Regions from separate parts of the Pseudomonas sp. C321 genome, predicted to be linked through region 3. Evidence: riboswitches for the same ligand, from Rfam matches in the RefSeq annotation. Region 3 holds a riboswitch; each other region holds the start of a gene.

Region 1 (10,681 bases), on a different contig from region 3:
TGGGCGATGACCAATTTATCCACTCCAGCAGCCGTCGTAGCGGTGGCGTTCGGGTCGATAAGTTGGGCGATAGTTACTGGAGCAAGACCTTTATCGAAGCCAAGCGCGCCCTGGCCATGGCCCCGACTACCGTTACCTCCCGCAAGTAAAGTTAAAGTGATACTTGAAGTTTGACGTGTAAGCGCTAGAATCCTTGGATATTGTTGTGAGCTGATCGCGCGAGCTTTGCTTGCGCGGTCTGGTTTTCAGCCTTCGGTAACGAAAGCCGCATCCAGATCAGGATCGTTCTGCCCATGTCGACCTCGGCCCGCCTAATTCTTGTCATTTGCGCCGCGCTGCTCAGCGCCTGCGCAAGTCGTCCACCTCCCGTGGCCGTCAAGCCCAAGCCGGTGTTCAACTATTCCACCCAAACCTTTTCTCCGGCTGCCGAAGACGTACTTTTTCGTGCGTTGGGCCTGGTCGGCACGCCTTATCGCTGGGGCGGCAATACGCCGGACTCGGGGTTTGATTGCAGCGGCCTGATTGGTTTTGTCTACCGTGACGCTGCCGGTATCTCCTTGCCACGCACCACCCGCGAACTGATCGTGATGCGTGCCCAGGATGTGAGTGAAGATGCCCTGCAAACCGGCGACCTACTCTTTTTTGCCACCAATGGCGGCTCGCAGGTCAGCCACGCGGGAATCTATGTGGGCGAAGGGCGCTTTGTGCATGCCCCGCAAACGGGCGGTACGGTGAAGCTGGACACGCTATCCAAGGCGTATTGGCAGAATGCGTACCTGAGCGCCAAGCGCGTATTGCCGCCGGAGCATCTGGCGCGTAATCCCTAAGAAGCAGCTACAAGCTTCAAGCTATGAGCTGCAAGAAGGCGCCTAACGGCCACTTGCAGCTTGAGGCTTGTTAGCAGGTTATTTAGTTGCTGACACCCGCCACACTTTATTCCCCACATCATCGGCCACCAGCAAATCCCCCAGCTGATCGATCACCACGCCCACTGGCCGGCCCATGGCTTTTTCATCGCTGTTGAGGAACCCGGTCAGCACATCCACCGGTTGCCCTTTTGGCTTGCCCGCTTCAAACGGCACAAAGATCACTTTGTAACCACTGTGAGGCTTGCGATTCCACGAGCCATGCTGGCCGATAAACGCGCCGTTACTGAACGGTGCTGGCAACTTGCTGCCCTCGGCGAAGGTCAGACCCAGTGATGCAGTGTGCGGGCCGACCGCATAGTCCGGCGCAATGGCCTTGGCCACCAGGTCCGGGTCTTGTGGAGTCACGCGCACATCGACGTGCTGGCCGTAGTAGCTGAACGGCCAGCCATAGAAGCCGCCATCCTTGACCGAGGTGATGTAGTCCGGCACCAGGTCGCTACCGATTTCATCCCGCTCGTTGACCGCCGTCCACAGTTTGCCGCTTTGCGGCTCCCAGGCCATGCCGTTGGGGTTGCGCAGGCCAGAGGCGAAGATGCGGTGCTGGCCGGTGGCGCGGTCTACTTCCCAAATCGCCGCCCGACCTTGCTCCGCTTCCAGGCCGTTTTCCGCGACGTTGCTGTTGGAGCCGACGCTGACGTACAGCTTGTTGCCATCCTTGCTGGCCACCACGTTTTTGGTCCAGTGATGGTTCAGAGGGCCGCCCGGCAGGTCGACGACCTTGGTGCCAGCCTCCTTGATGGAGGTTTCGCCTGACTGATAAGGGAAGCGCAACAGCTTGTCCGAGTCAGCGACGTACAGGTCGTTGCCCACCAGGGTCATGCCGAACGGCGAGTTGAGGTTTTCCAGGAACACCGTGCGGGTTTCAGCGACGCCATCGTGGTCGGCGTCCCGCAGCAGGGTGATGCGGTTCGGGCTCGGCACGCCAGCGCCGGCTCGGCCCATGACCTTGCCCATCACCCAGCCGCGAATGCCCTTGGAATCGTCCGGCTTGGGCGGTGCGTTGGTTTCCGCCACCAGCACATCACCATTGGGCAGTACGTACAGCCAGCGCGGGTGATCCAGGCCTTCGGCGAACGCTGCCACCTGGGTGCCGGCCGCCGCAGTGGGCTTGACGCCGTTCGGCCAACCAATCGCCGGGGCGATATTCACGGTGGGGATCAGGGTTTTGTTCGGCTCCGGCAGCTTGGGCGAGGGCCCGGTGCCGTCGGACACTTGCAAGGTGGAACTATCACCGCAAGCGGCCAGGGTGCCAGCGACCATGATGAGTAAGGCGAGTCGGGTCTTATGCATGTTTTTCTCCTCAATACCTGTAGTCATAGAGGCACGACGCGCTGCGATGGTTCAAGTGCGCCGCCAGCTTTAATTGACGCTCCACCCCCAACCCACTAACCTTCGCCGCTTGTTTCAGGTGCTCTGTGGCGTGTGCGTCAACAGAGTGAAACAGGGAAGCCGGTGAGTGAGCGCACTTGTACACAGTGAAGCCACGATCCCGGCGCTGCCCCCGCAACGGTAAATGAGTCAAGACGGTGCTTTCGCCACTGTATCGCCCCGCGATATGGGAAGGCGCACCCTCGGCGCGCAACGCCACTCATGAGCCCGGAGACCGGCCTGATTCATCCAACAGCATCACGGTGGGCGATGCTTGGCTGTTTGCTTTCTCTTTTCCTGCCCGCCGTTTTTGTCCAGCCCCAACGGAGAGCTGCCATGACTGAATCCCCCGATCGTGACGAGCGCCACCTGGCGCGCATGCTGCGCAAAAAAGCGGTGATCGACGAGCGCATTGCCAATTCACCGAACGAATGCGGATTGCTGCTGGTGCTCACCGGCAATGGCAAAGGCAAGAGCAGTTCAGCCTTTGGCATGCTGGCCCGGGCCATGGGCCACGGCATGCAGTGCGGTGTGGTGCAGTTTATCAAGGGCCGCAACAGCACCGGTGAAGAGCTGTTCTTCCGCCGCTTCCCCGAGCAAGTGCGTTTCCATGTGATGGGCGAAGGCTTTACCTGGGAAACCCAGGACCGCCAGCGCGACATCGCCGCGGCCGAAGCCGCCTGGGTGGTGTCCCAGGAAATGCTGCGCGATCCGTCCATCGGCCTGGTGGTGCTGGATGAGTTGAACATCGCCCTCAAGCACGGCTACCTCGACCTGGACCAGGTCCTCAGCGACCTGCAAGCCCGCCCGCCGATGCAGCATGTACTGGTCACCGGCCGCGGCGCCAAGCCGGAACTGATTGAAATGGCCGACACCGTCACTGAAATGGGCGTGCTCAAACACGCGTTCCAGGCCGGTATCAAGGCACAGAAGGGCATTGAACTTTGAAGCAGTCCCGTCACTGCCCTGCAGTCTTGATCGCCGCGCCGGCGTCAGGCCAGGGCAAAACCACCGTCACCGCCGCACTGGCCCGCTTGCACCGCAATCTCGGGCGCAAGGTCCGCGTGTTCAAGTGCGGCCCGGACTTTCTCGACCCGATGATCCACGAGCGCGCTAGCGGTGCGCCGGTCTATCAATTGGACATGTGGATGGTCGGCGAGCAGGAAAGTCGGCGGCTGTTGTGGGAAGCGGCGGGGGAGGCCGACCTGATTTTGATCGAAGGCGTCATGGGCCTGTTCGACGGCACGCCGTCCAGCGCTGACCTGGCGCGGCATTTTGGCGTGCCGGTGCTGGCGGTAATCGACGGCACGGCGATGGCCCAGACTTTTGGCGCTTTGGCCTTGGGGCTCGCCCGTTACCAGCCTGATCTGCCGTTCGCCGGGGTGCTGGCCAATCGCGTCGGCACCCTGCGTCATGCGCAGTTGCTGGAAGGTAGCCTTACCGAAGGCCTGCGCTGGTACGGCGCACTGTCGCGGGAGACCGGTATCGAGCTGCCGAGTCGTCATCTTGGGCTGGTGCAAGCCAGCGAATTGAATGACCTGGATCTGCGCCTGGATGCCGCCGCGCAAGCGTTGGGTAGCAGTTGCGAGGTAGCGCTGCCGCCGCCGGTAGAGTTCGCTGCGCCTGAGCCGATAGAGGCCGAACCGTTGCTGGCCGGTGTACGGATTGCCGTTGCCCGTGACGAAGCCTTTGCCTTTACCTACGGCGCCGGCCTCGACTTGTTGCGAGCGATGGGCGCTGAGCTGCGCTTCTTCTCGCCGATTCATGATTGTGAACTGCCAGAAGCTGACAGCTTGTACCTGCCCGGTGGTTATCCGGAACTGCATCACCTGGCGTTGTCGCAAAACACTTCGATGCTGACCGCCATCCGCGCCCACCATGGCGCCGGCAAGCCCTTGCTGGCCGAATGCGGCGGCATGCTGTATTTGCTGGACTCGCTCACCGATGTCGATGGCACCCGCGCCGAATTACTCGGACTGCTTCAGGGCGATGCTGTGATGCAAAAGCGCCTGGCCGCCCTGGCGCTGCAAAGTGTCGATTTGCCCGAAGGCGTTCTGCGCGGCCACACCTACCATCATTCCCTGACCAGTACCCAATGGCAGCCGATTGCCCGGGGCCTGAGCCCCAACGGCGGACGCGGCGCCGAGGCGGTTTATCGGCAGGGACGGATGACCGCCTCTTATGTGCACTTTTATTTCCCGTCCAACCCGACAGCGATTGCAGCGTTATTTGTGCCAGACACCCAGGCCAATGTGGGAGCGGGCTTGCCCGCAATGAGGCCATGACCGACAACACCTTCCCCCAGGCCGACCGCGAAGCCGTCTACCGGGCCATCGCCGAACGCCGCGACATGCGCCACTTCAGCGGCGGCACCGTCGCTCCCGAGCTGCTTCACCGTTTGCTGCAAGCCGCCCACCAGGCGCCCAGCGTCGGCCTGATGCAGCCGTGGCGTTTCATCCGCATCAGCGACCGCGACCTGCGGGGCAAGATTCAGCAACTGGTGGAAGAAGAGCGTATTCGCACCGCCGAAGCCCTCGGCGAGCGTTCCGACCAGTTTATGAAGCTCAAGGTCGAAGGCATCAACGAGTGCGCTGAGGTGCTGGTGGCCGCGCTGATGGATGACCGCGAACGGCATATCTTCGGCCGTCGCACCTTGCCGGAAATGGACATGGCGTCCTTGTCCTGCGCGATCCAGAATCTATGGCTGGCATCCCGGGTCGAAGGGCTGGGCATGGGCTGGGTGTCGTTGTTCGAGCCCCAGGCTCTGGCCGATCTGCTGGGTTTGCCGGCGGGCGCCAAGCCCCTGGCGGTGCTGTGTCTGGGCCCGGTGGCCGAGTTCTACCCGGCACCGATGTTGCAGCTGGAAGGCTGGACTGAACCGCGTCCATTGAGTGACATGCTGTATGAGAATTATTGGGGAGTGAGTCAATGAGTGTGGCCTTGCTGAGTGTCGCTGCCGTGGCGCTGGATGCGCTGCTGGGCGAACCCAGGCGCTGGCATCCGCTGGTGGCATTCGGTAATTTCGCCGGGCGTATCGAGCAGCGTTTCAACTCGGGTGGCCGAGGCTGGCGCAGCCATGGCGTGACCGCCTGGGTGATCGCGGTGGTGCCGCTGACCCTGCTGGCCACGGCCTTGTCGTGGGCGCCGTATGTGGGTTGGGTGATCGAGATCCTCGCGTTGTATTGCGCCCTCGGCATGCGCAGCCTTGGCGAACACGTGGCGCCCGTGGCCCAGGCCCTGCGCAGTGATGACCTGGACGAGGCGCGCAAGCGCGTCGGTTATCTGGTCAGCCGCCAAACCAGCGAGCTGGACCACACCGAAGTTGCACGCGCCGCCACCGAGTCGGTATTGGAAAACGGCAGCGATGCGGTGTTCGCCGCGCTGTTTTGGTTTGTCATCGCCGGCGTGCCCGGTGTAGTGCTCTATCGCTTGAGCAATACCCTGGATGCGATGTGGGGTTATCGCAACCAACGTTTTGAACGTTTTGGCTGGGCTGCGGCGAAGATCGACGATCTGCTCAACTATATTCCTGCAAGGTTGGTGGCGTTGACCTACGCGCTACTGGGCAAAACTCGGCTGGCGCTCAAGTGCTGGCGCACTCAAGGCCCGACTTGGGACAGCCCCAACGCCGGTCCGGTGATGGCTGCGGGCGCAGGTGCCCTGGGTGTCGAGTTGGGCGGGGCAGCGATTTATCACGGCGAACTGCATCAGCGTCCGCAATTGGGCGAAGGTGTGCCGGCGAGTGCCGATTCTATCGACCAAGGCTGGCAACTGGTGCAGCGCGGCGTGTGGCTATGGTTGTTGATTCTGTGTGTGGGGGCTGAATTTTATGCTTGAGCACGGTGGTCGGCTGCGCAAGGCAGCGATGCAATACGGCATCAGCGAGGCCGACTGGCTGGACCTGTCCAGCGGCCTGGCGCCCTGGCCCTGGCCGATCCCCGAGATCCCGCTGCGGGCCTGGGCGCGCCTGCCGGAAACCGATGATGGCCTGGAGGCGGCCGCCTGCGAGTACTACGGCGCCGCCCAGGTGCTGCCGGTGCCCGGCTCCCAGGCCGCAATCCAATTGCTGCCGCGTCTGCGTCGTTCGGGCAAGGTCGGCGTGCTGTCGCCGTGCTATGCCGAGCACGCCGAAGCCTGGCGCCGCGCCGGTTATATCGTGCGTGAAGTATTGGAGCAGGAAGTGGACTTCTTCCTCGACAGCCTTGACGTGCTGGTGGTGGTCAACCCCAACAACCCCACCGGCCTGAGCCTCACGACGCAACGCCTGCTGGACTGGCACGCACGCCTGGCCCAACGCGGCGGCTGGCTGGTGGTGGATGAGGCCTTTATGGACAACACCCCACAGTTAAGCCTGGCGAGCCAGACCCATCAGGTGGGCTTGATCGTATTGCGCTCGTTCGGCAAGTTTTTTGGCCTGGCCGGGGTTCGACTGGGCTTTGTCCTGGCCGAGCGCAAGTTGCTCAAGTTGCTTGCTGAACAAGTCGGGCCATGGGCGGTCAGCGGGCCGACGCGGGTGTTGGGCCAGGTGTGCCTTAAGGATGTCGCCGGCCATACGCGCCAGCGCCTGCGCTGCGAAGAAGCCAGCCAGCGACTGTTTGAACTGCTGGAGCAGCATGGCCTGCGACCGCAAGGCGGCTGCGCGCTGTTCCAGTGGTTGATTACCGACTGCGCCGAGCACCTGCACGAATTCATGGCCCAGCGCGGCATTCTGCTGCGCCTGTTTGTCCACGACAGCAGCCTGCGCTTTGGCCTGCCGGGTACCGACGCTGACTGGCTGCGCCTGGAACAAGCGCTCACCGCGTACAAGGAAGCATCATGAGTACCTTGATGGTGCAGGGCACCACGTCCGATGCGGGCAAAAGCACCTTGGTCACCGCCTTGTGCCGCTGGCTGGTGCGCCAGGGCGTGGCGGTGGTGCCGTTCAAACCGCAGAACATGGCGCTCAACAGCGCGGTGACTGCCGAGGGCGGCGAGATTGGCCGGGCCCAGGCGGTCCAGGCCCAGGCGGCGAAGCTGGCGCCTCACACCGATATGAACCCGGTGCTGCTCAAACCCAATAGCGACACCGGTTCGCAGGTCATCATCCATGGCCGGGCCGTCACCACCATGAATGCGGTGGCTTATCACGACTACAAGGCCATCGCCATGCAAGCGGTGTTGGCGTCCCATGCCCGCTTGAGCGCGGCGTATCCGGTGGTGATGGTGGAAGGTGCCGGATCACCCGCGGAGATCAATCTGCGGGCCAACGACATCGCCAACATGGGCTTTGCCGAAGCGGTGGATTGCCCAGTGCTGTTGATCGCCGACATCAATCGCGGCGGGGTGTTTGCTCATTTGGTAGGGACGCTGGAATTGCTGTCGCCTTCGGAGCAGGCGCGGGTCAAGGGTTTCATCATCAACCGTTTTCGTGGCGATATCGCGCTGCTGCAACCGGGACTGGACTGGCTGGAAGAACGCACCGGCAAGCCGGTGCTGGGTGTTCTGCCTTACGTGATGGATTTGCACCTGGAGGCCGAAGACGGCATCGACCAGCGTCAGATCGACAAGGCGGCGCAGGTGCTCAAGGTAGTGGTGCCGGTATTGCCGCGTATCAGCAATCACACGGATTTTGATCCGCTGCGGCTGCATCCCCAGGTGGATTTGCAGTTTGTCGGGCCGGGGCAGGCGATTCCTGCGGCTGACCTGATTATCTTGCCGGGGTCGAAAAGCGTACGTAGCGACTTGGCCTATTTGCGGGCCAATGGTTGGGACGTGGCGCTGGGCCGGCACTTGCGCTATGGCGGCAAGGTGTTGGGGATTTGCGGTGGGTTGCAGATGCTTGGCGAGCAGGTGCATGACCCGTTGGGGCTGGAAGGGCCCTGCGGTTCCAGTGAGGGACTGGGGCTTTTGGCGTTTAGCACGACGCTGGAAGAAGAGAAGCAACTGCGCAATGTTCGCGGGCGGTTGCTGTTGGAAGACGCTGAGGTCAGTGGTTATGAGATTCATGCGGGTGTGACCAGTGGCAGTGCCTTGTTGCGACCGGCGGTGGTTTTGGATGACGGTCGTAAGGATGGTGCGCAAAGTGCCGACGGGCAGATTCTTGGTACTTATCTGCATGGGTTGTTTGAGACTCCGGCCGCTTGCAGTGCGTTGTTGCGCTGGGCGGGGTTGGAGGATGTGCAGGAGGTGGATTACCACGCCCTTCGCGAGCGGGATATTGAGCGGTTGGCGGATTTGGTGGAGCAGCATTTGGATACAGGATTGTTGCGTTCGTTGTGTGGGGTTTGAGGGTGTACACCGATCCAGTGTGGGAGCCGGGCTTTGTTTTGGGTGGTGTGTATATCCGTTGCTGCGGTGACGGCGACTTAGGGTTACGCCCTTACGGCGTGTCACTTTGTAAAAGCGACAAAGTAACCAAAGCGCTCCTGCCCTACCTGTCGGCGCCTCGCTGTGGCTCGGCGTACCCTCACTCCGGCATTGCTCCGTGGGCCGGAGTGAGGGTACGCCGAGCCACAGCGAGGCACCAAGTGGTGGGGCAAGAGCCTTTTGCTTACTTTTGGGCTCTTTCAAAAGTGAGTCGCTGTAAGAGCGAAACCCCAAGCCGCCGTTACCGCAGCAACGGATACACACACAATCAAAAAAAGAGGTCCCACCCATGCTCCAACTAATCCTGGGCGGCGCCCGCTCCGGCAAAAGCCGCCTCGCCGAAAAACTCGCCGCGAACAGCGCGCTTCCGGTTACCTACATAGCCACCAGCCAACCCCTGGACGGCGAAATGAACGAGCGCGTCACCCTGCATCGCCAGCGCCGCCCGGCCGAATGGAGCCTGATCGAAGAACCCATCGAACTGGCCCGCGTCCTACGGGAAGCCGCCGGCCCCGACCGCTGCCTGCTGGTCGACTGCCTGACCCTATGGCTAACCAACCTGCTCATGCTCGAAGATCCCGCACGTCTTGCCTCAGAGCGCGACGCCCTGCTGCAAATCCTGGCCTTCCTGCCAGGTGAAATCATCTTTGTCAGCAACGAGACCGGACTGGGTGTCGTGCCGCTGGGCGAATTGACTCGCCGCTATGTCGATGAAGCCGGTTGGCTGCATCAAGCCCTGGCCGAGCGTTGTCAGCGTGTTGTCCTGACCGTCGCCGGCCTGCCCCTGACTTTGAAAGGTACTGCGTTATGACTGACACCTGGTGGCTCAACCCTTGTAAGGCTATTGACGCCCAAGCGCACGACCAAGCCCTGGCCCGTCAACAACAGCTGACCAAACCCGCCGGCTCCCTCGGCCAGTTGGAAACAGTGGCAGTGCAACTGGCCGGCTTGCAAGGGCAAGTCAAACCGAGCCTCGACCACCTGTGGGTCGCAATCTTTGCCGGCGATCACGGCGTGGTTGCCGAAGGAGTCTCCGCATTTCCCCAGGAAGTCACCGGGCAGATGCTGCACAACTTCGTCACTGGCGGCGCTGCCATCAGCGTGTTGGCCCGTCAGTTGGATGCGCAACTGGAAGTAATCGACCTGGGCACCGTCACGCCGTCGTTGAACCTGCCGGGTGTGCGTCACCTGAATATCGGCGCGGGCACCACCAACTTCGTCAACGGCCCGGCGATGACCGAGGCCCAAGGCCGCCTGGCCCTGGAAGCGGGGCGCGACAGCGTGCGCCGGGCTGTCGCGGGCGGCGCTCAATTGTTCATTGGCGGCGAGATGGGTATCGGCAACACCACGGCAGCCAGTGCGCTGGCGTGTGCGTTGCTGGGCTGCCGAGTGAGTGACTTGACCGGGCCAGGTACTGGCTTGAACGCCCAGGGCATCAGCCATAAGGTGGCCGTGATCGAGCGTGCCTTGGTATTGCATGCGGCTCAGCGCGGCGATGCGCTGCAAACCCTGTTCAACCTGGGTGGTTTCGAGATTGCCGCGTTGGTCGGTGCTTATCTGGCCTGCGCCCAAGAGGGTGTCGTGGTGTTGGTGGACGGTTTTATCTGCACCGTCGCGGCCCTGGTAGCCACACGCTTGAACCCGGTGTGCCGCGAGTGGCTGCTATTCAGCCATCGCGGTGCCGAGCCGGGCCATCGTCATGTGCTGGAAAGTCTTAACGCTGAACCGCTGCTGGAACTGGGCCTGCGCCTGGGCGAAGGCAGTGGCGCTGCGTTGGCGGTGCCGTTGCTGCGCCTGGCTTGCGCGCTGCACGGTCAGATGGCGACCTTTGCCGAAGCCGCTGTAGCGGATCGTCCGGCATGACCTTGCACCTGGACTTGCTGCGTCACGGTGAAACCGAACTGGGCGGCGGCTTGCGCGGCAGCCTGGACGATGCGTTGACGGCCAAGGGCTGGGAGCAGATGCGTGCTGCTGTGATCGAGCGGGGGCCGTGGGACCGTTTGGTCAGCTCGCCGCTGCAACGTTGCGCGCGCTTTGCC
Region 2 (10,681 bases), on a different contig from region 3:
TTTTACCCGCCCGTACCTGACCAACCCCTTCGTACTGGTCAGTCGCAGCGGCACAGGCAATCCGCTCACACTGGAGGACATGCCGGGCAAGCGCCTTGCGATGATTGGTGGCAATGTCCTGCGTGAAAGAATTACCCAGGATTATCCCGGCATAAAGTTCGTGGAGGTGCAGAGCCCCGTGCAGGCCATGGAGCTGGTGGCCAGCGGCGAGGCTGATGCGGCGCTCAACTCGCTGATCAGCGCCCGCTACGTAATTGCCCGTCAGTACCGTGACCGTTTGCGCGTGACCAGCACGGTTGGCTCGCAGCCTGCCCGTATCACTTTTGGGGTCAACCGCAGCCAACTGGAGCTGTACTCGATCCTTGACAAGGCGCTATTGAGCATTACGCCTCAGGAAATGGATGAGTTTACCAATCGCTGGCGCACTGAAGTAGTCATCGAAGACGGCTACTGGTCACAGCACCGTAATACGATCATCCAGGTTTTTTCCCTGGCTGCACTGCTCTTGCTGGTGACGTTGGGCTGGGTGATCTACCTGCGCAGCCTGATTCGCAAGCGAGCCCAGGCCGAGCGAGCCCTGAGTGATCAGATGCGTTTTATGAGCGTACTGATCGACGGCACCCCGCATCCGATTTATGTTCGTGATCGCCTGGGGCGGCTGATGGCCTGTAACAGCGCTTACCTTGAGGTGTTCGGCTTCAAGCTTGAAAACGTGATCGGCAAAACGGTAGTTGAGACCGATACGGGCAACCCGCCCCAGGCCCAGTCCTATCATGAGGACTACCTGCGGCTGATGGAGCAGGGAGAGCCGCAGATACACGACCGTGTACTCAAGGCTCCAGGCGGCGCGACCTTGACCATTTACCACTGGATGCTGCCGTACCGTGACGGTGACGAAAAGGTGGTGGGCATGATTGCTGGCTGGGTGGATGTCAGCGAACGTCAGCGTTTGCTGGGGCAATTGCAGGAGGCCATGGAAGGCGCCGATGCCGCCAACCGGGCCAAGACCACCTTCCTGGCAACCATGAGCCACGAGATTCGCACTCCCATGAATGCGGTTATTGGCATGATCGAACTGGCCCTGAAAAACGCCGAACAGGGCCGGGTAGACCGCGATGCCCTGGAAGTGGCGTCCGATGCGTCGAGGGGCATGTTGGAGTTGATCGGCGATATTCTCGACATTGCACGCATCGAATCCGGGCACCTGTCCTTGACCCTGGAGCCCTCGAACTTGCATGAATTGCTGAAATCAACGGCGCGGATTTTCGAGGGCCTGGCGCGGGCCAAAGGCTTGTCGCTGCAGGTGGAGCTAGATCCGCTGATTGATCGTCCTGTGCTGATTGACCCGCAGCGTTTCAAACAGGTGGTATCCAACCTCTTGAGCAACGCCATCAAGTTCACCAGCAGCGGCCAGGTTCGGCTCAGTGCCCAGGGGGCGCCGGCCGTTGCCAGCGGTTACTTGAGTCTGAAGTTATGGGTGGAGGACACGGGGATTGGCATCAGCGCCGACGACCAGGCGCGGCTGTTCAACCCCTTTGTTCAGGGCCGCAACACCGAGCAGGCGGCCCGCAGCGGTTCTGGCCTGGGACTGGTGATCAGCCGCAGCCTGTGCGAGATGATGGGCGGTCAACTACAACTGAGCAGTGTCGTTGGGCAGGGCACGCGGGTCGACGTGACGTTATCGTTGGCAGCTACTGTTTCACCGCCCACCCCGGCGGTATCGGCTACCCCGCAAACATCTGCGGCCCATGTATTGAATATTCTGGTGGTGGACGACTATCCCGCCAACCGCTTGCTGCTCGCCCGACAACTGAGCTTTCTCGGGCATCGGATCAGTACCGCCGAGGACGGTATTCAGGGCCTTGAGCGCTGGCAAGAGGAGTGCTTTGATGGCGTCATCACCGATTGCAACATGCCGTTTAAAAATGGCTACGAGTTGGCGCGGGATATTCGCAGGCAAGAGCAGGCCAAAGGCCTGGCCCCCTGTTTGTTATTGGGCTTTACCGCCAACGCTCAGCCTGAGGAAGTGGACCTGTGCCTGCAGGCCGGAATGGACGGTTGCCTGTTTAAACCTTCCGGCCTTGAGGACCTGCGCGCGGCGCTGGCTTCACGTACCGGGATGCCCTCGATTGCCGAGCCCTTTGAGCCCGAGCCGCTAGCGAATATTGATTTGAGCCACCTGGTAAAGTTGACAGGCGCTGACACCCAGGCGCTTAAAGAGCTGCTGGCCCCATTGCTCGACAGTTTGCAGGTGGACCACGGGTTACTGCCGCAACTGCTGCGCACGCAGGATTTCCCCAGGTTGCATGACCTGGCCCACAGGGCCAAGGGCGGTGCTCGTATGGTCAACGCGCAGGTATTGACGCGCTGCTGTGAGGTATTGGAGAAGGCCTGTGAACAGCAGGATCGTGAGGCACTGGCGCCTGCGGTTGAAGGTGTATCTGAGGCTATCGACCACCTGCTTCACACGCTATTGACCTATTGCAATCAGCATTGACTGGTATGCGAACCTGGTTTTCAGTCGTTCAGAGAGTTGGGGATAACTCCTGGCGCATGTCCCTGAACTGCCGCGCCAGTCCCAGCACCACATTGGCGCTGCCAACCGTGGGTACCAGGTGGGTAAACGGGATATCGATCATGCGGTTTTCCCGAACCGCCCGCAGGCGCGACAACACTGGGTCTGTGGTCAGCAATTGGCGCTTGCGGCTGGCGGCGGCCAACAGGGTCGTGACGAAACTGCGCCGGCTTTCGCTGTCCAGGCCGTTGACTTCGCTGTCCAGGTAGAACACTGATAACGGTTTGCCAGGCTCGATCAACGCCTGGGCGCTGGCCAGGTCGGCGTCCATGGAGATACTCCAGGCCGGTCTCCGGGCTCACGCGTCTGGAGCCCTTCACCTTCCCATGGCGGTTTGGCCACAGTGGTGTGTCGAAGAGGTCACGCGTATACCGTTGCGGGGGCAGCACCGGACTTGCTCGGATGAGCGTACCGGTTTCCCGTTTCACCCCATGCACGGCGGCATGAGGCACCTGAAACAGGGCAGCATCTGAACATTCGCAAGTCCGCTCGTCAACTTGGCGGGGAAATTTCCGAACAATTGGCTTGTCAGGCAAGGGGCTGGCGCAGTATTGACTGCACACGTGATTCCCACACCAGAGGAGAAGGGGATGCAGGCCACACGTTTGACCCTTGTTTGCCACGCCACGACGCCGTATCAGAAACGCGGTCAATTCCCTATCGACCAGTCTCTGGAGATGGATTGGCGGCAGGTGCCGTTATCGCTGGCCGGGCGTTTCAAGAAAAACCTGCGCCTGCTCTGTGGTCCTGAAGCCCGAACCCGGCAAACGGCAACGTTGTTCGGCAACGGCGCAAAGGTCGATGAAGCCTTGCGCGATGGTGATTTCGGCAGTTGGCAGGGCCAGGATATCGACGAGGTCGACCGCGACGAGTTGATGACCTGGCTTACCGACAGCACCAGCGCCCCTCATGGTGGCGAATCGGTGCAACAGGTCTGCAAGCGGGTAGGGCAGTGGATGCAAACCCTCGAAGCTAATCCAGGACACGTGGTGGCGGTGACCCATCCCTTCATCATCCGTGCTGCCTTGCTGCACGTCATGCAATGTCCGGTCGCGATGTTCAATCTGATCGACGTGGAGCCGCTGTCATCCACCGAGCTGCGTTTCAACGGTGTCTGGCGCCTGCGCCTGGAAACTCACGCCTCGTAGCCGGAACATGGCAAAATCGCCGCCCCGTATTGAGAACACCTCATGAAGACTTTCCCATGAAGAGCATCCTGATCATCGGCATTGGCGCCGGCAACCCCGACTACATCACCATGCAGGCGGTCAAGGCGCTCAACCGCACCGACGTGTTTTTCCTGATGGACAAGGGCCAGAGCAAGGACAAGCTGATCGACCTGCGTCGGGAAATCTGCGAGACCTATATCACCGATCACGACTACCGCTTTGTCGAGGCTGATTGCCCCGAGCGAGTGCGCGGTGAAATCGACTACACCACCGCTGTGCAGGACCTGAATCGCGATAAGCAGCAGACCTTTGAGCGGGTGATCAACGAACAAATGGCCGACGGTGAAGTGGGCGCATTCCTGGCGTGGGGCGACCCGGCGCTGTACGACAGCACCATCCGCATCCTCCAGGCAATCCTCGCCACTGGCCGCTGTGAATTCGAGTTCGAAGTCATCCCCGGCATCACCAGCGTCCAGGCCCTGGCGGCCCAGCACAAAGTGCCGCTGAACCGCATCGGCCGGTCCATCGAGATCACCACAGGTCGCCGGTTGGCGGCGGGGCAGGTCAGTGACGCCGATACGTTGGTGGTGATGCTCGATGCAGAGGACTCCTACCGCACCGTGGCGGACAAGGACGTGGATATCTATTGGGGCGCCTACCTCGGTACGCCGGACGAGATCCTCATCAGCGGCAAGGTGGCTGAGGTTGCCGATGAGATTGAGCGTGTGCGCAAGGCGGCGCGCCAGGCCAACGGCTGGATCATGGACACTTATTTGCTGCGCAAGCCTTGAGGTTGATCCCCATGTTCAAACTGATCGTCTTGGCGCTGACGTTGTGTGCGGGTGTCGCCCACGCCCAATCTGCCCTGCACACGGATTTGCCGCTGTCGTACCTGGAGCAGACTCAAAGTGATTCACGCAACCAGCCCCTGGTGATTTTTCTCCATGGGTTTGGCAGCAATGAGCAGGACCTTTTCGGTCTCAGGGATGAACTGCCGTCGACCTGGAGCTACCTGTCAGTTCGAGCACCGGGAACGGTGGATGAGGATGGCTATCGCTGGTTTCGCAAGACGCCCGGCAATGGCGACTACGATGGCGAGACCGTCGATTTGCAGAGCAGCGCACGGCTGATCGAGGACTTTGTCGCCCAGGCCACGGCCAAGTATCACACCCAGAGCGACCGAGTATTCCTGGTGGGGTTCAGCCAGGGAGCGATCATGTCGTACGAGGTGGGCTTACGGCAGCCGCAAATGCTGCGGGGGATCGCGGCGTTGAGTGGCAGCGTGTTGCCGGTGCTCAAGGCTCAGCTCAAGACTCAGTTCAAGCCGGATGAGCAACTGGGCAAGCTGGCGATTTTTATCGGCCATGGCACGTTGGACCAAGCGTTGCCGTATGCCTCGGCCACGCGGGCCAATGAGGTGTTGTCGGGCCTGGGGCTGAAACCGGAGTTTCATGGTTATCCGGGCATGACCCATACCATCAGTAATGCCGAAGTGCAGGACCTGAAGAACTGGCTCCAAAAGAGCCTGCCCTAAACAAAGCAATAGCCGTGGAAATCGGCTTACTTGCCGCCCGTAATCTGCTTCACCAACACGCCATGTCCCTTGGCATCATCGGCCCGGGAAATCGCCTGGATTACCAGCAGGTGATTGCCGGAGCCGGCGAAGAATGTCGAGGTCAGGGTCTTGCCGCCCCCCATGGTCGCCGTGCTGTCAACCTGACGCATGCCCAAGCCCTTGAGGACCAGCTTTATTTCGCCCAGTTTCTTGAAGTCTGGCAGGGTGGCGCTTTGCTCCTTGACGAATCCAGTCACCGCGCCGTCGAGAAATTGCGGGTCGTTGTCCTTGATGGTGATGCCGTCATTACGCAGGGTCTCGGCCACGATCACCACGCTTTTGCCCGCCTGGTTGGTGTACATCGTGCCGCTGGCGCCCGCGGTGCCGTGGGCTTCATCGCCGGCCGGCAGTGCATCGGCGGTGTAGGCCTTGGGCAGGCCGAAGGTGAATTTGCCGTCCAGGGTGGAGATGGTCTGGCCGGCTGGCTTGTCGGCGGCGAACACTTGGCAGGCGCCCAAGCTTGCGGTCAGCGCGAGCGCCAAGAAGGCTGCGGTCTTGGTGAGGGTGGCCATGAAGCTCTCCAGGAAAGAACGAAGTTGCGCCGTATTCTGTCAGAAATTCGCAATGTCGTTCATGTCCATCCTCACGCCTTGTCGGACTCTTCCTCCAACCGATCCATCTCAAACAACCGCGCCAGCTCCGCGCGGGACTCCTGAGCTGACTGCATGACCTTGGCCGCGTCGTCGTACACCGCATGCTGGACGGCCAGCAGTTGCAGGTCGTGGTTCTTGAAGCGGTTGATCCGCGCATCGGCCTGGGTTTGGCTCAGGCCTAGTCCCACCAGGGTACGACGACTCATTTCCAGGCTGGAGTAGAACGTCTCGCGTACTGGTGACGCGTCCAGGTCCACCAGGCGATGGACGTGCTGGCGGTTACGCGCGCGGGCGATGATCTTCATGTGCGGGTACAGACTGCGCACCAGTTCGGCGGTCTTGATGTTGATCTCGGGATCATCCATGGCAATCACGAAAAACTCCGCCTGGTCGACCTTGGCCGCATGGAGGATTTCCGGGCGCTGTGGGTCGCCGTAGAACACCGGCATGCCGCCAAAACTGCGGGTCAGCTCGATAGTTTCCACCGAGGTGTCGAGGGCGATAAACGAAATGTTTTGTGCTCGCAGGATACGCGCCACGATCTGCCCCATGCGGCCCATGCCGGCGATCACCACCCGTGGCGCATCGCTCTCGATGGCGCGGTATTCCTCGGGTACTTTGACGGTTTTGCTCTTGGGTTTGAACAGTATCGGGCACAGCAGCAACAGCAACGGGGTCAGGGCCATGGACAGGGTGATGGTCAGCACCAGGATGTCGTAGAGCCGCGGTTCGAACAGGCCCTGGTCGCGGCCGATCTTGAACACCACGAAGGCGAACTCACCGCCTGCGGCCAGCACCACGCCCAGGCGCAGTGCACTTTCGCGATTGAGACCACCCGCCAGTTGGCCGATGCAAAACAGCAGCGGCAGCTTGATGGCGATCAGCAGCAGGGTCAGCCCCAGTACGACGATCGGCGCGCTGAACAATAGGCTGATATTGGCGCCCATGCCGACGCTAATAAAAAACAGCCCCAGCAACAGCCCCTTGAACGGTTCGATCTGGGATTCCAGTTCGTGGCGGTATTCCGAGTCAGCCAGCAAGAGGCCTGCGAGGAACGCGCCCAAGGCCATGGACACGCCCACCAGCTCCATCAACCATGCCGTGCCGATCACCACCAGCAGGGCCGTTGCGGTGGACACTTCTCGCAGCCCGGTCTTGGCGACGATGCGAAACACCGGTCGCAACAGATAACGACCGCCAATGATCACCACGACGATGCTGCCCAATACCTGCAAGCCGTGGTTCAGGTCCTGGGCGGCGGTAGTGGTGTGATTGTTGCCAGCGAGAAGCGGCACCATGGCGATCAGCGGGATCGCCGCGATGTCCTGAAACAGCAGAATGGCAAACGCCAGGCGGCCATGGGGTTGGTTCAGTTCCTTGCGTTCGGCCAGGCTTTGCAGGCCGAAGGCAGTGGAGGACAAGGCCAGGCCCAGACCCAGTACAATGGCGCTGTTCCACGACTGGCCAAACACCCACAGCGCTAGCACGCCGATGACCGTCCCGGTGATCACCACCTGGGCCAGGCCGACGCCGAACACCGCCTTGCGCATCACCCATAAGCGTTTGGGCGAAAGCTCCAGGCCAATGATGAACAGCAGCAACACTACCCCTAACTCGGAAAACTGGCTGACACTTTGCGGGTTGCCCACGAGCCCCAGTACCGACGGGCCGATGATCACCCCGGCCAGCAGATAGCCCAGTACCGCGCCCAATTGCAGGCGCTTGGCCAAGGGTACGGTGAGCACCGCGGCGAACAGGAACACCACGGCCGCTTGTAACAGGTTGCCTTCATGGGGCATTGCTTACTCCAGGATCTTTTTCGAATCAACAGAGCGCTATTAGAACGCTTTTTTACATTTTGAAATCTGATTTTTTGCAGAGAAAGACATGGGTTAGCCAGTGTTCGCTGGGGACAATCCTGCTCTGTTATCACTGCAAACACATCGCTGGCATCCTGAAGCACGCCCTGGCGACAGTGGTCCGGGGCAGATGAGCCAGAGGAGAGTCTGGCCAAGGTACTGAATATCAACCAGGCGGCCGTTTCCAAAATGGAACGACGCACCGACATGTACATCAGCACCCTGCGTAACTACATCCGTGCCATGGGTGGCGAGTTGGAGATTGTCGCGACCTTTCCTGACGGTCAGGTAAAGATCGAGAACTTTGCCAGTTGAGTCGTTCAGCGTTACCGGCGTCTCTCAGCATCAGTGGAGGATGCTAGAGAACTGAATATCGGAACAAAATCCCTGATTTATGGCATGCCTGCCCATGTGTATGGGCAGAGGGTTCCTTAACCCACCGAGGTTTTCACATTGCCTCAACCCACCCTTTGCTACTATCGCCCTCCACCGTCATCAGGAGTTACCGCCCCATGCAACACCAGTGGGATGAAATGCACCGCACCCGCAAGCCCACGTTCGTCCTGTGCGGCGAGCCCCAAGGTGATGTGCTCAATCTCTACGTCCACGGTTACTCGGCCTTCTTTAATCAGCAACAGCTGGGCAACTTCAAGGCGCAACTGGCGACCATCGAAGGCTCGACCAACCTGATGCTGTTCTGGCCGGCGGGGCATTTCCTGGAAAACCTGTTTGCGCCGTTCAAGGACGTCATCGCTTCCATGCTCGGCGGCGGCACCCTGGGCGCGGCGACCATTGGCCTGGGCAAGGCGATTGCCTATTTTCTCGACCACTACAAAAGCGTCGAAGCCCGGGTTGATGAAGTCGCCAAAAGCCTGCTGCCCGAATTGGCCAACTACCTGCACGGCGAGTCTATCCAGGTGCAGAAAATCAACCTGATTGGCCATTCGCTGGGTGCGCGGTTGTTGGTCAAGAGTTTGTTGGCAAGCCCCGAACTGGCCCGTGAACTGCCGTTGAACAACCTCTTGTTGATGGGCGGGGCGATCTGCACTTCCAGCCCCTGGGACCAGGTGTCGGCGCCGCTGAAGGGCCGGGTGATCAACTGCCACTCCAGCAAGGACTGGGCGCTGGCGCTCAAGCCGGATGCCGAGCGGTGCATCGGCCGTTATGCGATCCCGTTGACCCCGGCCCTCAAGGACAAGGTGGCCAACGTGCACTTGACCAGCTTTGATCACGCTGCCTACTGGCCACAATTGAAGACAGTGGTGCAATACACCGACCTGCTGCAGGAGCGCCGTGGCATGATCCGCGCCGATCAGCGTAGTAGCGAGGTGCGGTTTGCCGAGGAGGATGTCGACCTGTTCCCGCTGCTGGTGCAGGCGCGGCCGGATGAACTGAAGTTTCTTGCCGAATTAATGGCGCAAAAACACAGTGCGTCCATCGATGTCAGCGTGCGCGAGCCGCTGAAACTGGCCGTGGAGTTGCAGCGCATGGGTGGCGACAGCTTCATGAACCTGGCGCGGGGCCATGGCGTCAGCTATCGCGAAATGGCCCAGGACGTGGTCCAGCGAGTGGGGGTCAAGTTTGACCAGCCCCTCGACAGCGTGGCCCTCACGGCCCTTGAAGAGCGGGTCGCCGAAACCTTGATCGAGCAGTATAAGGACAAGCTCAGCCTGGCCGACCGCAAGGTCTTCGAGGCCGAACTCAAGGCGGCTGCGCAAAAGGAACAGGGTTTTTTCAATCGCTTCGATGTCGGGCGCTCGGCCACCACGGCCTTGAGTGGTACAGCGCTGGCCGGGTTGACCGGTTTTATCCTGCGCCGGGGCGCGGCTACGGCAATTCCGGTGGTGGGGCAGGCGCTGGCGGCAGCGATGTTGTTGGTGAGTGGGGTGCGGGCGTTTTCCGGGCCGGCGTATTCCATCACCACCCTGGCGGTGCTGGTGCTCGGGGTGATTCGTCAGCGCCTGGAGCGCGAGGCGCTGAATCAAGAGATGGACCTGGTGGTTAAGGTGGTGGAGGCGTTTGATCTGCCCAGGGAAACGGTGATGCGTACGGTCTCGTCTGACTGATAAGCTGCGCCCTTGTTCTGCGTGTTTACCGGGTACCCCGCGTGAAATTTAGCTTGCCGAAAATCGCTACTGCTCCGTTCTGCCCGCCGGAAGTCGCCGGCTCCATTGCAGTCGATCCCAGTGCCTCATTTTTCAAACGGTTGCTGAAATTCGCCGGCCCCGGCTTGCTGATCTCCATCGGCTACATGGACCCGGGCAACTGGGCGACGGCCATCGAGGCCGGCTCACGCTATGGTTACAACCTGTTGTTCGTGGTGTTGCTGGCCAGTTTGGCCGGGATGGCGGTGCAGTGTTTGTGTTCGCGGTTGGGCATCGCCACCGGCAAGGACCTGGCGCAGCTGTGCCGTGAGCGCTACAGCAAACGCTCGGCGCGCACGCAATGGGTATTGGCGGAAATCTCGATCATCGCCACCGACCTCGCCGAAGTTCTCGGCTGCGCCTTGGCTTTTCACCTGCTGCTGGGGGTTTCCCTGACCACCGGCATCGTCATTACTGCCTTCGATACGCTGCTGATCCTGGCTCTGCAAAACCGTGGTTTTCGCCGCCTGGAAGCAATCATGCTGGCACTGGTGGCCACCATCGGCGTGTGTTTCTTTATCGAACTCGTGCTGATCAAACCCTACTGGCCGGACGTGCTCCGTGGCTTTACGCCGTCGTTGTCGGCCATCAGCGATGCCGCGCCGCTGTACCTGGCCATCGGCATTCTAGGGGCGACGGTGATGCCCCATAACCTGTATTTGCACACATCCATCGTGCAAACCCGGTTGTTCGGCAAGGATTTGGCCAGCCGCCAGGACGCGGTCA
Region 3 (10,681 bases):
TATCATCGGGCTCATCCAACGCGGCGACCGCTTGCACCGCAGCATCAAACAACCGGATCAGGTTGGCGAAGGCATCGCGAAAGAACCCCGAGACCCGCAGCGTGACATCAACGCGCGGACGGTCCAGCAGGCTCAACGGCAAGATTTCAAAGTCATCCACCCGCTGACTGCCGGTGGCCCACACAGGGCGCACGCCCATCAGCGCCATGGCCTGGGCGATGTCATCGCCGCCGGTACGCATGGTAGCAGTGCCCCACACCGACAGGCCGAGCTGACGCAGGTGGTCTCCATGGTCTTGCAGGTGCCGTTCAAGAATCAGGCTGGCTGACTGGAAGCCAATGCGCCAGGCGGTGGTGGTCGGCAGGTTGCGCACATCCACCGAGAAAAAATTACGCCCGGTGGGCAGCACGTCCAACCGACCACGGCTGGGCGCTCCGCTGGGACCGGCGGGGACGAAGCGCCCGCTCAGGGCATCCAGCAAGCCGCGCATCTCCGCCGGGCCGCAGGCATCCAGGCGCGGAGCGACGACGATGCGCAGGCTTTCGATCACCGCCTTGACGTCGTGCCAGCCGGGTTCTTCAAGTTGCTCGACCGGCCCTTCAAGCGCCTGCTCAATCAAGCGCGCGGCATACAGTTCCAGGCGCTCACGGGTGTCGCCAGCGGTGCGCCACAATTGTGGATCGATCGTGTGTAATACCTCGGGGCGAGCCCCGGCCCATGGCTCGGCCAGGGCGCAATCCAGCGGATCGAAGCCCAGTTCGAAAGCCTTGGCCAACACCCGCAGCAAACTCGATTGCGGACCACGGCCATCGCCACGGGGAATGCGTAGCAAAGCCAGCAACGTGTCGATGCGCAAGCGGCCAACGGGTGATTCACCGAAGATATGCAAGCCGTCGCGAATCTGCGACTCCTTCAGATCGCACAGGTAAGTATCCAGGCGCGGCAGCCAGATCGCCGCATCGGCGTCGCTGTCGAGGTTTTCGTCCAGTGCCAACTCTTGGTCGATGCGAGTTTCCCGCACCAGCTTGAGGATGTCCTTTTGCAGCTCCCTGGCTCGACGCGGGTCGAGCAGTTGCGCTTCGTAATACTCGTCGGCCAGCAGTTCCAGGTTACGTAATGGGCCGTATGTTTCGGCACGGGTCAGCGGCGGCATCAGGTGATCGATGATCACCGCCTGGGTGCGACGCTTGGCCTGGGCACCCTCGCCCGGATCATTGACGATAAACGGATAGATATTCGGCAGCGGGCCAAGCAATGCATCCGGCCAGCAATTTTCCGAAAGCCCGACGCCTTTACCGGGCAACCACTCCAGATTGCCGTGCTTGCCAACGTGAATCACTGCGTGGGCGCCGTAGGTCTGGCGCAACCAGAAGTAGAACGCCAGGTAACCGTGGGGCGGCACCAGGTCCGGGTCGTGATACACCGCGCTGGCGTCGACCTGATAACCCCGGGCCGGCTGGATACCGATAAACGTCAGGCCCAAGCGCAGGCCGGCGATCATCATGCGGCCGTCGCGGAACATCGGGTCGGTGTGCGGCGAACCCCAGCGTGCGAGCACCGCCTGCCGATTGCTTTCAGGCAGGCGGTTGAACATTGCCTCGTAGTCGTCCAGGCCCAGGCTTTGATGGCAGGGGCGCAGGTCGAGGCTGTCGAGGTCGTTGGTGATACCGCCCAGCAAATCCTGGATCAGTTGCGTACCACTTTGCGCTAACACGTCCGGCAGCGGATAACCTTCAATCTGCAACGCCCGCAGGATATTCAGCGCGGCGGCCGGGGTATCGAGGCCTACGCCATTACCGATGCGGCCATCACGGGTTGGATAATTGGCGAGAATCAGAGCGATGCGTTTTTCAGCATTAGGCACCCGCGCCAGGTCGACCCAGCGCCGCGCCAGGTCAGCGACGAAGTCCATGCGCTCAGGTTGCGCCCGGTAGCACACCACATCCGACTGGCTGCGCTCGCTGCGCCAAGCCAGGTCCTTGAAGCTGATGGGGCGGCTGATGATCCGTCCGTCCAGCTCCGGCAACGCAATGTGCATTGCCAGGTCACGGGGGCCAAGGCCTTGCTCGCTGGCCTGCCAGGCGGGTTCGTTGTCCTGGGCGCAAATGGCCTGGATCACCGGGATATTGCGGCGAAACGGTCGCAAGTGCGGCGCTTCGGGGCTGGATTGGGCGAAACCGGTGGTGTTGAGAATCACCGAAGCCTGCACCTCATCCAGCAAGTCCTCGACCACCGTCAGGCAGCCGGGCTCTTTCAAACTGGCCACAGCCATGGGCAATGGGTTCAACCCCGCTGCCTGCAGGCGCTGGCAGAACACATCGATAAAGCCGGTATTGGCTGCCTGCAAATGGGAGCGGTAGAACAGCACTGCTGCCACGGGAAGATCGGGCTGCCAGTCGGCCTGCCAATCACTCAGGCACGCGTTGGCTTTATGGGGATGATAGATCGCCGTACGCGGCAGGATTTGCGGCTCGGACCAGCCATAGTCGCGCCCCAGATACCCGTTGGCCAGGCAGCGATAGAAATCCAGCGCATTGCCCAGGCCGCCCTGGCGCAGGAAGTGCCAGAGCCGATCGCGCTCTTGCGCGCTGACGGTACTCAGGCCGCTGAGTTCCGGGTCTGGACGGTCGTCACCCGGCACCAAAATCAGTTGCACACCGCGCTCGGCCAACTGCACCAAACGCTCGATACCGTAACGCCAATAACCGATCCCACCATGCAGTGAAATCAGGATGACCTTGGCGTGGCGCAGCACCTCATCGACATACAGGTCGACCGAGGCGTGGTTCTGCACCTGCATCGGGTTGGCCAGGCGCAGGCTCGGGTAATCCTCGGGCAACTGCTGGGCAGCTTCGGCCAGCAGCGCCAGGCTGGAGTCGCCGCTGCACAGGATCACCAGTTCGGCGGGGGTTTGTCCAAGGTCGGCAATGTTGTCATCCGAGACGAAACCGCCGGGCTGGGTCCTGAGCAGGTGCATGGCTTAAACGCTGAGGGCAGCGCGCAATTGCGCTTCGAGCAAGGTGGCGTCCAGTTCCTGGCCGATCAGCACCAGATGTGTGGCGCGCGGCTCATCGGCGCGCCAGGCGCGGTCGAAGTGCTTGTCGAAACGGGTGCCCACGCCCTGGATCAGCAGGCGCATTGGCTTGTTGGGGATTGCGGCGAAGCCCTTGACCCGCAGGATGCCGTGCCGGACCACCAGTTGGGTCAAGGCATCGAGCAGCAGGCTTTCGTCGGCTTGTGGCAGCTCGATGGAAATCGAGTCGAAGGCGTCATGGTCGTGGTCGTCTTCACCTTCGTGATGATGATCGTGATGGCTGTGGCGGCTGTCGATGTGCTCTTCGGAACCGGCACCCAGGCCAATCAACACGTCCAATGGCACGCGACCGCTGCTGGCTTCGATGATCTTCACCGCTGGCGGCAACTCTTCAGCCACTTCCAGGCGCACGCGGGCCAGGTCTTCGGCGCTGATGAGGTCGGATTTGTTGAGGATCACCAGGTCGGCGCTGGCCAGTTGGTCGGCGAACAGCTCGTGCAGCGGCGATTCGTGGTCCAGGTTCGGGTCAAGTTTGCGCTGGGCATCCACCTGATCCGGGAAGGCAGCGAAGGTGCCAGCAGCCACGGCCGGGCTGTCGACCACGGTGATCACCGCGTCAACGGTGCAGGCGCTGCGAATTTCCGGCCATTGGAAGGCCTGGACCAACGGTTTTGGCAGGGCCAGGCCCGAGGTCTCAATGAGAATGTGGTCGAGGTCGCCGCGACGGGCTACCAGCTCGCGCATTACCGGGAAGAACTCTTCCTGGACGGTGCAGCACAGGCAACCGTTGGCCAGTTCATACACGCGGCCGTTGGCTTCTTCTTCGGTGCAACCGATGGAGCACTGCTTGAGAATTTCACCGTCAATGCCCAGCTCGCCGAATTCGTTAACGATCACGGCGATGCGACGGCCCTGAGCGTTGTCGAGCATATGGCGCAACAAGGTGGTTTTACCCGAACCGAGAAAGCCGGTAACGATGGTGACGGGGAGTTTGGCCAGTGTTTTCATCGGATGCCCTTTGGCAAGGTGGCGGGCAGACGGGACGATTGGCCCTGCGGCGGCGCGCAGAAGCCCATTTCGCCACCGGATCACCCCGCCCGGTTGAAAGTTGAGAATCGTAGCGAGGCAGGTCTCCTGGCTTGGGGCTTGCCGGTCTTGCGACTGGCGCTGGCTGCGCCTTCCCGCCTTGTTCAGGCAGTGGCGTGGCAGTCAGATCAACCCTTTACAGTTGCGGGGGCAGCCGCGGCATCAACCGCGTTCCCTTCTTAGCTTCGACCTGGGCCGAAGAACCTCGAAGGCGCAAGGCTACAGGGGCTCGGTCAATTTGACTACCATCCCTCACCCATGCTCTCCTACACATCTTGTTTCGGGTGCCCTTCACAGGGTGAAACGGGAAACCGGTAAATCATGTGCTTGACTCAAGCCATGACCAGTCCGGTGCTGCCCCCGCAACGGTAAGCGAGCGAAGCATCAGATCCACTGTGCCGAGATGGCATGGGAAGGCGATGCTTTTAGGTCGACTCTTTTCAAGAGCCCCCTCGCAAGCCCGGAGACCGGCCCGATCAATCAAATAACAAACCCGCGGTGGGCGGGCGCTGTTCAGAACTCTGCGTGCCTGGCTCGCAGGGTTTTCATGCGCTCGTTTCACCCTGACACTCGAAAGGGACGTGCCATGTCGATCATCAGCAGCACCTCGCATACCGCAAGCAACACCGCCACCTTGAGCCAACGCCTGACCGCGGCCATCGGTGCGTCGATTCTGGGCGCGTGCCTGGTCTATTTCGCCGGTTTCTCCCATATTGAGGCCGTGCACAACGCCGCCCACGATACCCGCCACAGCGCCGCGTTCCCGTGCCACTGAGACCTGCCGACATGATCAAGCGAATTGCCCAAACCGCAGGTTTCACCGGCCTGTTGGCTGCCCTGTTGCTGACCCTGCTGCAAAGCTTCTGGGTCGCGCCGCTGATTCTCCAGGCGGAAACCTTCGAAAACGCCCCCGCGGCTACCCAGATGCATGAGCATGCCAACGGCACCGCTGCCGCTCACAGCCACGACGCCGAGGCCTGGGAGCCGGAAAACGGCTGGCAGCGCGTGCTGTCCACCACGGGCGGCAACCTGGTGGTCGCGGTCGGCTTCGCGCTGATGCTGGCCGGCCTCTACACCTTGCGTGCGCCAACCCGCACCGCTCAAGGCCTGTTGTGGGGCCTGGCGGGTTATGCAACCTTCGTCCTCGCGCCAACCCTTGGCCTGCCACCGGAACTGCCGGGCACTGCTGCGGCTGACCTGGCGCAACGGCAAATCTGGTGGATCGGCACGGCCGGTTCCACTGCCGCCGGTATTGCGTTGATCGTGTTCGGTCGCAACTGGCTGCTGAAAGTGTTGGGCGTGGCAATCCTGGCGGTGCCCCATGTGATTGGCGCGCCGCAACCGGAAGCCCATTCAATGCTGGCTCCTGAAGCGCTGGAAGCGCAGTTCAAGATTGCCTCGCAATTGACCAACGTTGCCTTCTGGCTGGCCCTGGGCCTGATCAGCGCCTGGCTGTTTCGCCGTAACCGTGACGATCAATACTCAGCATGACCACTGACAACACAGCGCCGACCCTGGTGGTCGGCCTGGGTTGCCAGCGTGGCTGCGACACTGACACCCTGCTTGCCCTGTTCAACAAGGCCCTCGACGAGGGCGGCATCGATCGCCAACGCATCACTGCACTGGCCAGTATTGATCTCAAACAGGATGAACCAGGGCTGTTGGCATTGGCCAAGGCCTTGAACCTGCCGCTGCAGTTTTTCAGTGCCGGGCAATTGGCACTGTATGAACCCCGGCTCAGCCACAAGTCGGCTATCGCCTTCGCCCATACCGGCTGCCATGGCGTTGCCGAAAGTGCCGCCCTGGCCTTGGCTGAACACTTGGCCCAGGGGTCGGCGAGGCTGCTGATCACCCGTCAGAAAAACGCCCAGGCCACCTTTGCGTTAGCCAGTTGCGGCTAAAATCTCGATAATCGCCTGCCTTGATCATGAGCAATCTTCATCTGAAGCCTTGCACGCTTGTTTTTTTTGCATAGGAAACCGTCATGACCGTCTTTTTCATCGGCGCAGGCCCCGGCGATCCCGAACTGATTACCGTCAAGGGCCAGCGGCTGATTCGCAGCTGCCCGGTGATCATTTATGCGGGCTCGCTGGTACCGGCCGCCGTGCTGGAAGGTCATCAGGCCGAACAGGTGATCAACAGCGCCGAACTACACCTTGAGCAGATCATCGGTTTGATCAAGGCCGCCCACGAAAACGGCCAGGACGTGGCACGGGTGCATTCCGGCGACCCTAGCTTGTATGGTGCGATTGGCGAGCAGATTCGCTGGCTGCGGGAGCTGGGCATTCCCTTCCAGATCATTCCGGGCGTGACAGCCGTGGCCGCCTGTGCGGCGCTGCTGGAGGCTGAACTGACCCTGCCGGATATCGCCCAGAGCGTGATTCTGACCCGCTATGCCGATAAAACTGCGATGCCGGCGGGAGAGTCATTTAATAGTCTGGCCAGCCACGGTACGACTATGGCGATTCATCTGGGGGTCAATCATCTGGAGAGGATCGTCGCTGAACTGCTGCCTCACTACGGCGCCGACTGCCCGATTGCCGTGGTGCATCGTGCAACCTGGCCAGATCAGGATTGGGTTATTGGTACGTTGGCGGATATTGCCGAAAAGGTAGCGGCCAAGGGGTTCAGGCGGACGGCATTGATTGTGGTGGGCCGGGTGTTGGCCAGTGACGGTTTCAGCGAGTCCTCGCTGTATCGCGCAGGTCATGCGCACTTATATCGGCCTTGAGTATTCCCGGATGCTAATGCAAAACCCTGTGGGTTGGGTACATATCCGTTATTTTAGTCAGGGCGGCTTAGGGTTACGCCCTTACGGCGTGTCACTTTTGAAAAGAGCCCAAAAGTAACCAAAAGGCTCTTGCCCCACCACTTGGCGCCTCGCCTAGGCTCGGCATGCCTTCACTCCGGCATTGCTCCGTGGGCCGCCGCGATGGGCCATCCTTGGCCCAGCGCGGCTAAACCGGCGTCCTGCCGGTTTACCCACGGATCAATGCCTGCGTTCAGCCATCGTGGTTAACGGGGCGCCTTAGATCAAAAGCAAAAGCACGGCGGCCTGGTAGCCGACCTGAGTGGTGAAAAGCAAAAACGTATCCCATGCCCACTGTAGGAGCGAGCTTGCTCGCGATGGTCGTTAACGATGACGCTGGTTTCCTGAGTCACCGCGGCGCCCTCAGGTTCTTCGCGAGCAAGAACTAGGCGTCCCCCTCGCTCCTACAGAAAAGCGGATTGGCGCTGGCTTTGCTCTGCTTTTGATCTGGCTCTTGATCTGCCTGCCCATAAAACCAGAGGCCAATAGGTAGGGCAGGAGCGTTTTGGTTACTTTGCCGCTTTTGCAAAGTGACACGCCGTAAGGGCGTAACCCTAAGTCGCCATTACCGCAGCAACGGATATGTACTCAAACCTGCCCCACACTTAACCCTAATTATTACAAAACCCATATAACCCATTGAATTAAGATCATAAAAAAACGGCGCTCACGGGGCGCCGTTTTTCATGCTCGCAGCGAACACCTTAGTAGTAGGCGTTTTCTTTCTGCGTGTGGTCAGTCACGTCACGTACACCCTTGAGCTCGGGAACCCGCTCAAGCAAGGTGCGCTCGATGCCTTCGCGCAAGGTCACGTCCGCCTGGCCACAGCCCTGGCAACCGCCGCCGAATTTCAACACGGCAATACCGTCATCCACTACGTCGATCAGGCTGACTTGGCCGCCGTGGCTGGCCAACCCAGGGTTGATCTCGGTTTGCAGGTAATAGTTGATACGCTCGTTGACCGGGCTGTCGGCGTTGACGCTCGGCACCTTGGCGTTAGGCGCTTTAATGGTCAACTGGCCGCCCATGCGATCGGTGGCGTAGTCAACCACGGCATCGTCAAGAAAGGCTTCGCTGAAGGCGTCGATGTACGCGGTGAAGCTCTTGAGCCCCAGGGCGGTATCTTCGGGTTTCTCTTCCCCCGGCTTGCAGTAGGCAATGCACGTCTCTGCGTACTGGGTGCCAGGCTGGGTGATAAAGACACGGATACCGATACCTGGAGTGTTCTGCTTGGACAGCAGATCAGCCAGGTAATCGTGGGCGGCGTCAGTAATGGTTATGGCAGTCATGGAAAATCCTCACAGGCTTGCCGGCAGTTTACGCCAATCATTGCGGAGGCACAAAGTCCTAGTATTTTTGTCGGAAAAGAAAACGCGCCGTAATCAAAGGTTTTCATAGCGATTCATGTCCAATACGCCCTCTTCCATCGGCGTGGTTTCACGGATGTACTGCGACAAATCGTGGAAATACAGCCAGAACTGCGGATGACTGCGGCGCACACCCCAGCGGTCGACGATTCTCTCAAACCGCTTGGCGTCCTTGGCGTATTCCATGTCTTCGACGAACTCGGGCACGTCTTCGGCAGCAATATTGAATATGAAGTTCGGATAGCTGCTGAGCACGCCAGGATAAATGGTCAGGGTGTCCAGACCAGGCTGATAGCGATAGGCCTCACCGAGCATGAACGCTACGTTGCTATGGGCGCGATTGCGTAACAGGCTGTAAACCTCGCGCTTGCCGCTACGGGTCTCGATGCGCAACATCGTCGCTTCAGGCAGTTGCTCGATCACCTTGAGGCCCGCCGCAGGTCGGGAGGTCAGGCGACTCAACGCCTGCTCGACGTCTCGCAACGCCGGATCAATTGCGGGCCGCGAACAGTACGCGCCGATGCAGCGGTTGATCGGGTCAGGGCTCGCATTGAGGTCGCCATAACGGGCAAGCAACTGGTTGGCGAAATCGCGCTTGGGGTCCTTCTCATCCAGCTTCAGCCCGCTGGGCTTGTCATTATCGATGGCCTCATAGTCCAGCCACAGCTTGACCTTGCCGCTGTTCTGGTACCAGTCATCGAGAAATCCGTCCCGGGAGTCGGCTGGCATCAAGCGCAGGAAGTTCTGCTCGGCGCCGTTGCGGATCAGGTCGAAATACAGCCGGGTCTGCGCCTGGTGGGAGACATTGCCGAACACGTCAAAGTTGACCGCCAACTGGTAATAGGTCCGCTCCAGCAGCGGATAGTCGAACAACCACATCGTTTGCGGTACTTCGCCGATCAGGCCCTTGTTCACTGACGCGCTGTCGAAATGGCGGAAGATCGACAGCAAGGCATTGTCATTACCTGTCCACAGGCTCGACCAACTCGGCGGCGGCAGATCCGCGTAGCTGTCCCGGCGCAGGGCTTCGTATTCGTTGCGCTTGTCGCGGTAGGCCCGCCACAGGCTCAACACACTGCCCACATCGTCGTTCTGCCCCGGCATCGCCAGCAACGGCGTGGTCTGGCCGCGATAACGGGCGTCGGTGATGTACAGGTCGTGCTCGGGGTCCTGGAACAGGGTCCAGTAGTTGTCGCGGATCACGTCAGTGGCGATTTGCCCACGGCATACCGGCCCGCGAATAAAGGTGCGTACGAAGTATTCGGCGTTATCCAGCATGAACTGGTAGCGCGCCTTGGCCGGGATGGCCTCGAAGGTCTCGAACGGATTGGCCCGGCGTGCAGGACCATAGCCAGGCAGCGCGTGGACCTGCCAGTCGCCGCTGTAGAACAGCGACTTGATCCGGGCCATTTTCTCGGCGCTGAACGGGTACGTGATATGCGTCTTGTGGACGATAACCCCTTGCACCGGCCACAAGCGGTAGTACACCTGGATGCCCGGGTCGTCATTGGGTCTGCGGGTGTTGATCAGGTCAATCGGCTGGCCGCTGGGCGTACGCGAGCGCACCCACTGGAAATAATGCCCCGGCTCGCCGCCCTCTAAATAGATATGGGCAAGGAACAGATGCTCGTAGAGCCAGCGCGCCACCAGGCTTTCCCGCGCACCGGGCTGATTGAGCAGGTTTTCCCACTGCTGCACTTGCAAGGCCTCCTGGGCACTCGGCGCCAGCCCTTGTTCATCGATGGGTGCACCGGAGGCCAACCAGCGTTGCAGGGTCTGGTACTGCTGGTCGGTCAGGCCGGTAACTGCCAGGGGCATGCCTTCCCTGGGGTGGTCGCTGGCATAGGCATCGAACTCCCCCGGCAGCGGGCACATGTTTTCCCGGTTCAGGCCCAGCACAATCTCGGCGGGCAACTTGGCATTGGGCGCCAATGGCGTCTTGTGGCCCAGGTCGAGCATCCGCGCCATCAACGCCGCCTGGCTGCCTTGGGCGTCCAAAACCGAACCGAAGCCCAGCGCCTGCCACTGCGCCTTGCCGAACGCATCGTAAAACAAGCGCGTGGGCTGCGAAGCCTGGCTGCGCTCACCGTCGTAGACCGCAACCTTGCTCGCGCCCCGTGCGGCACCTTCGCCGCTGCCCAGGTTGAGCTGGCAGGCCGAGTCGTAGCAGGCATGGCAGGCCACACACTTCTCGGTGAAAATCGGCTGGATATCACGGGTATAGGAAAGGCTCTGCGCGGGACCTTGGGCCTGTGTGCTGCTGGCGATCAGCGCAAGAACGGCGCTGATGATGAGGCGAAGTGACATGTTTCCGGTCCCGATTCAATGCATACGGTGAAAATCCCGGTGATTCTACCGATCTGCACCCTCACCCAACATGAGCGA

What was found. A riboswitch is a leader RNA that binds a small molecule or an ion and turns the genes downstream of it on or off. The one in region 3 is predicted to bind cobalamin.
Region 1: linked by a shared signal. The riboswitch ahead of cobO (cob(I)yrinic acid a,c-diamide adenosyltransferase) and the one ahead of ACZRJ6_RS24615 (CbtB domain-containing protein) in region 3 are both predicted to bind cobalamin.
Region 2: linked by a shared signal. The riboswitch ahead of ACZRJ6_RS13130 (ABC transporter substrate-binding protein) and the one ahead of ACZRJ6_RS24615 (CbtB domain-containing protein) in region 3 are both predicted to bind cobalamin.

Annotation. Positions count from the first base shown of each region.
Region 1 is NZ_JBUZRB010000001.1:237,611-248,291, reverse strand. Features, by position in the region: gene ACZRJ6_RS01105 (C40 family peptidase) at 1-149, shown strand, start outside; gene ACZRJ6_RS01100 (C40 family peptidase) at 294-827, shown strand; gene ACZRJ6_RS01095 (PQQ-dependent sugar dehydrogenase) at 906-2,219, opposite strand; cobalamin riboswitch at 2,319-2,555, shown strand; gene cobO (cob(I)yrinic acid a,c-diamide adenosyltransferase) at 2,634-3,245, shown strand; gene ACZRJ6_RS01085 (cobyrinate a,c-diamide synthase) at 3,242-4,582, shown strand; gene bluB (5,6-dimethylbenzimidazole synthase) at 4,579-5,229, shown strand; gene cbiB (adenosylcobinamide-phosphate synthase CbiB) at 5,226-6,134, shown strand; gene cobD (threonine-phosphate decarboxylase CobD) at 6,127-7,116, shown strand; gene ACZRJ6_RS01065 (cobyric acid synthase) at 7,113-8,564, shown strand; gene cobU (bifunctional adenosylcobinamide kinase/adenosylcobinamide-phosphate guanylyltransferase) at 8,932-9,453, shown strand; gene cobT (nicotinate-nucleotide--dimethylbenzimidazole phosphoribosyltransferase) at 9,450-10,505, shown strand; gene cobC (alpha-ribazole phosphatase family protein) at 10,502-10,681, shown strand, end outside.
Region 2 is NZ_JBUZRB010000004.1:74,206-84,886, forward strand. Features, by position in the region: gene ACZRJ6_RS13125 (transporter substrate-binding domain-containing protein) at 1-2,497, shown strand, start outside; partial or broken gene ACZRJ6_RS13130 (ABC transporter substrate-binding protein) at 2,526-2,855, opposite strand; cobalamin riboswitch at 2,842-3,046, opposite strand; gene ACZRJ6_RS13135 (histidine phosphatase family protein) at 3,166-3,723, shown strand; gene cobF (precorrin-6A synthase (deacetylating)) at 3,780-4,535, shown strand; gene ACZRJ6_RS13145 (alpha/beta hydrolase) at 4,547-5,278, shown strand; gene ACZRJ6_RS13150 (DcrB/PsbP domain-containing protein) at 5,305-5,871, opposite strand; gene ACZRJ6_RS13155 (monovalent cation:proton antiporter-2 (CPA2) family protein) at 5,943-7,751, opposite strand; partial or broken gene ACZRJ6_RS13160 (XRE family transcriptional regulator) at 7,950-8,126, shown strand; gene ACZRJ6_RS13165 (DUF726 domain-containing protein) at 8,324-9,877, shown strand; gene ACZRJ6_RS13170 (Nramp family divalent metal transporter) at 9,919-10,681, shown strand, end outside.
Region 3 is NZ_JBUZRB010000013.1:26,505-37,185, forward strand. Features, by position in the region: gene cobN (cobaltochelatase subunit CobN) at 1-2,977, opposite strand, end outside; gene cobW (cobalamin biosynthesis protein CobW) at 2,981-4,042, opposite strand; cobalamin riboswitch at 4,142-4,343, opposite strand; cobalamin riboswitch at 4,386-4,610, shown strand; gene ACZRJ6_RS24615 (CbtB domain-containing protein) at 4,707-4,895, shown strand; gene ACZRJ6_RS24620 (CbtA family protein) at 4,907-5,611, shown strand; gene ACZRJ6_RS24625 (cobalamin biosynthesis protein) at 5,608-6,021, shown strand; gene cobM (precorrin-4 C(11)-methyltransferase) at 6,105-6,851, shown strand; partial or broken gene ACZRJ6_RS24635 (outer membrane lipoprotein carrier protein LolA) at 7,217-7,312, shown strand; gene nfuA (Fe-S biogenesis protein NfuA) at 7,634-8,218, opposite strand; gene ACZRJ6_RS24645 (fatty acid cis/trans isomerase) at 8,312-10,603, opposite strand.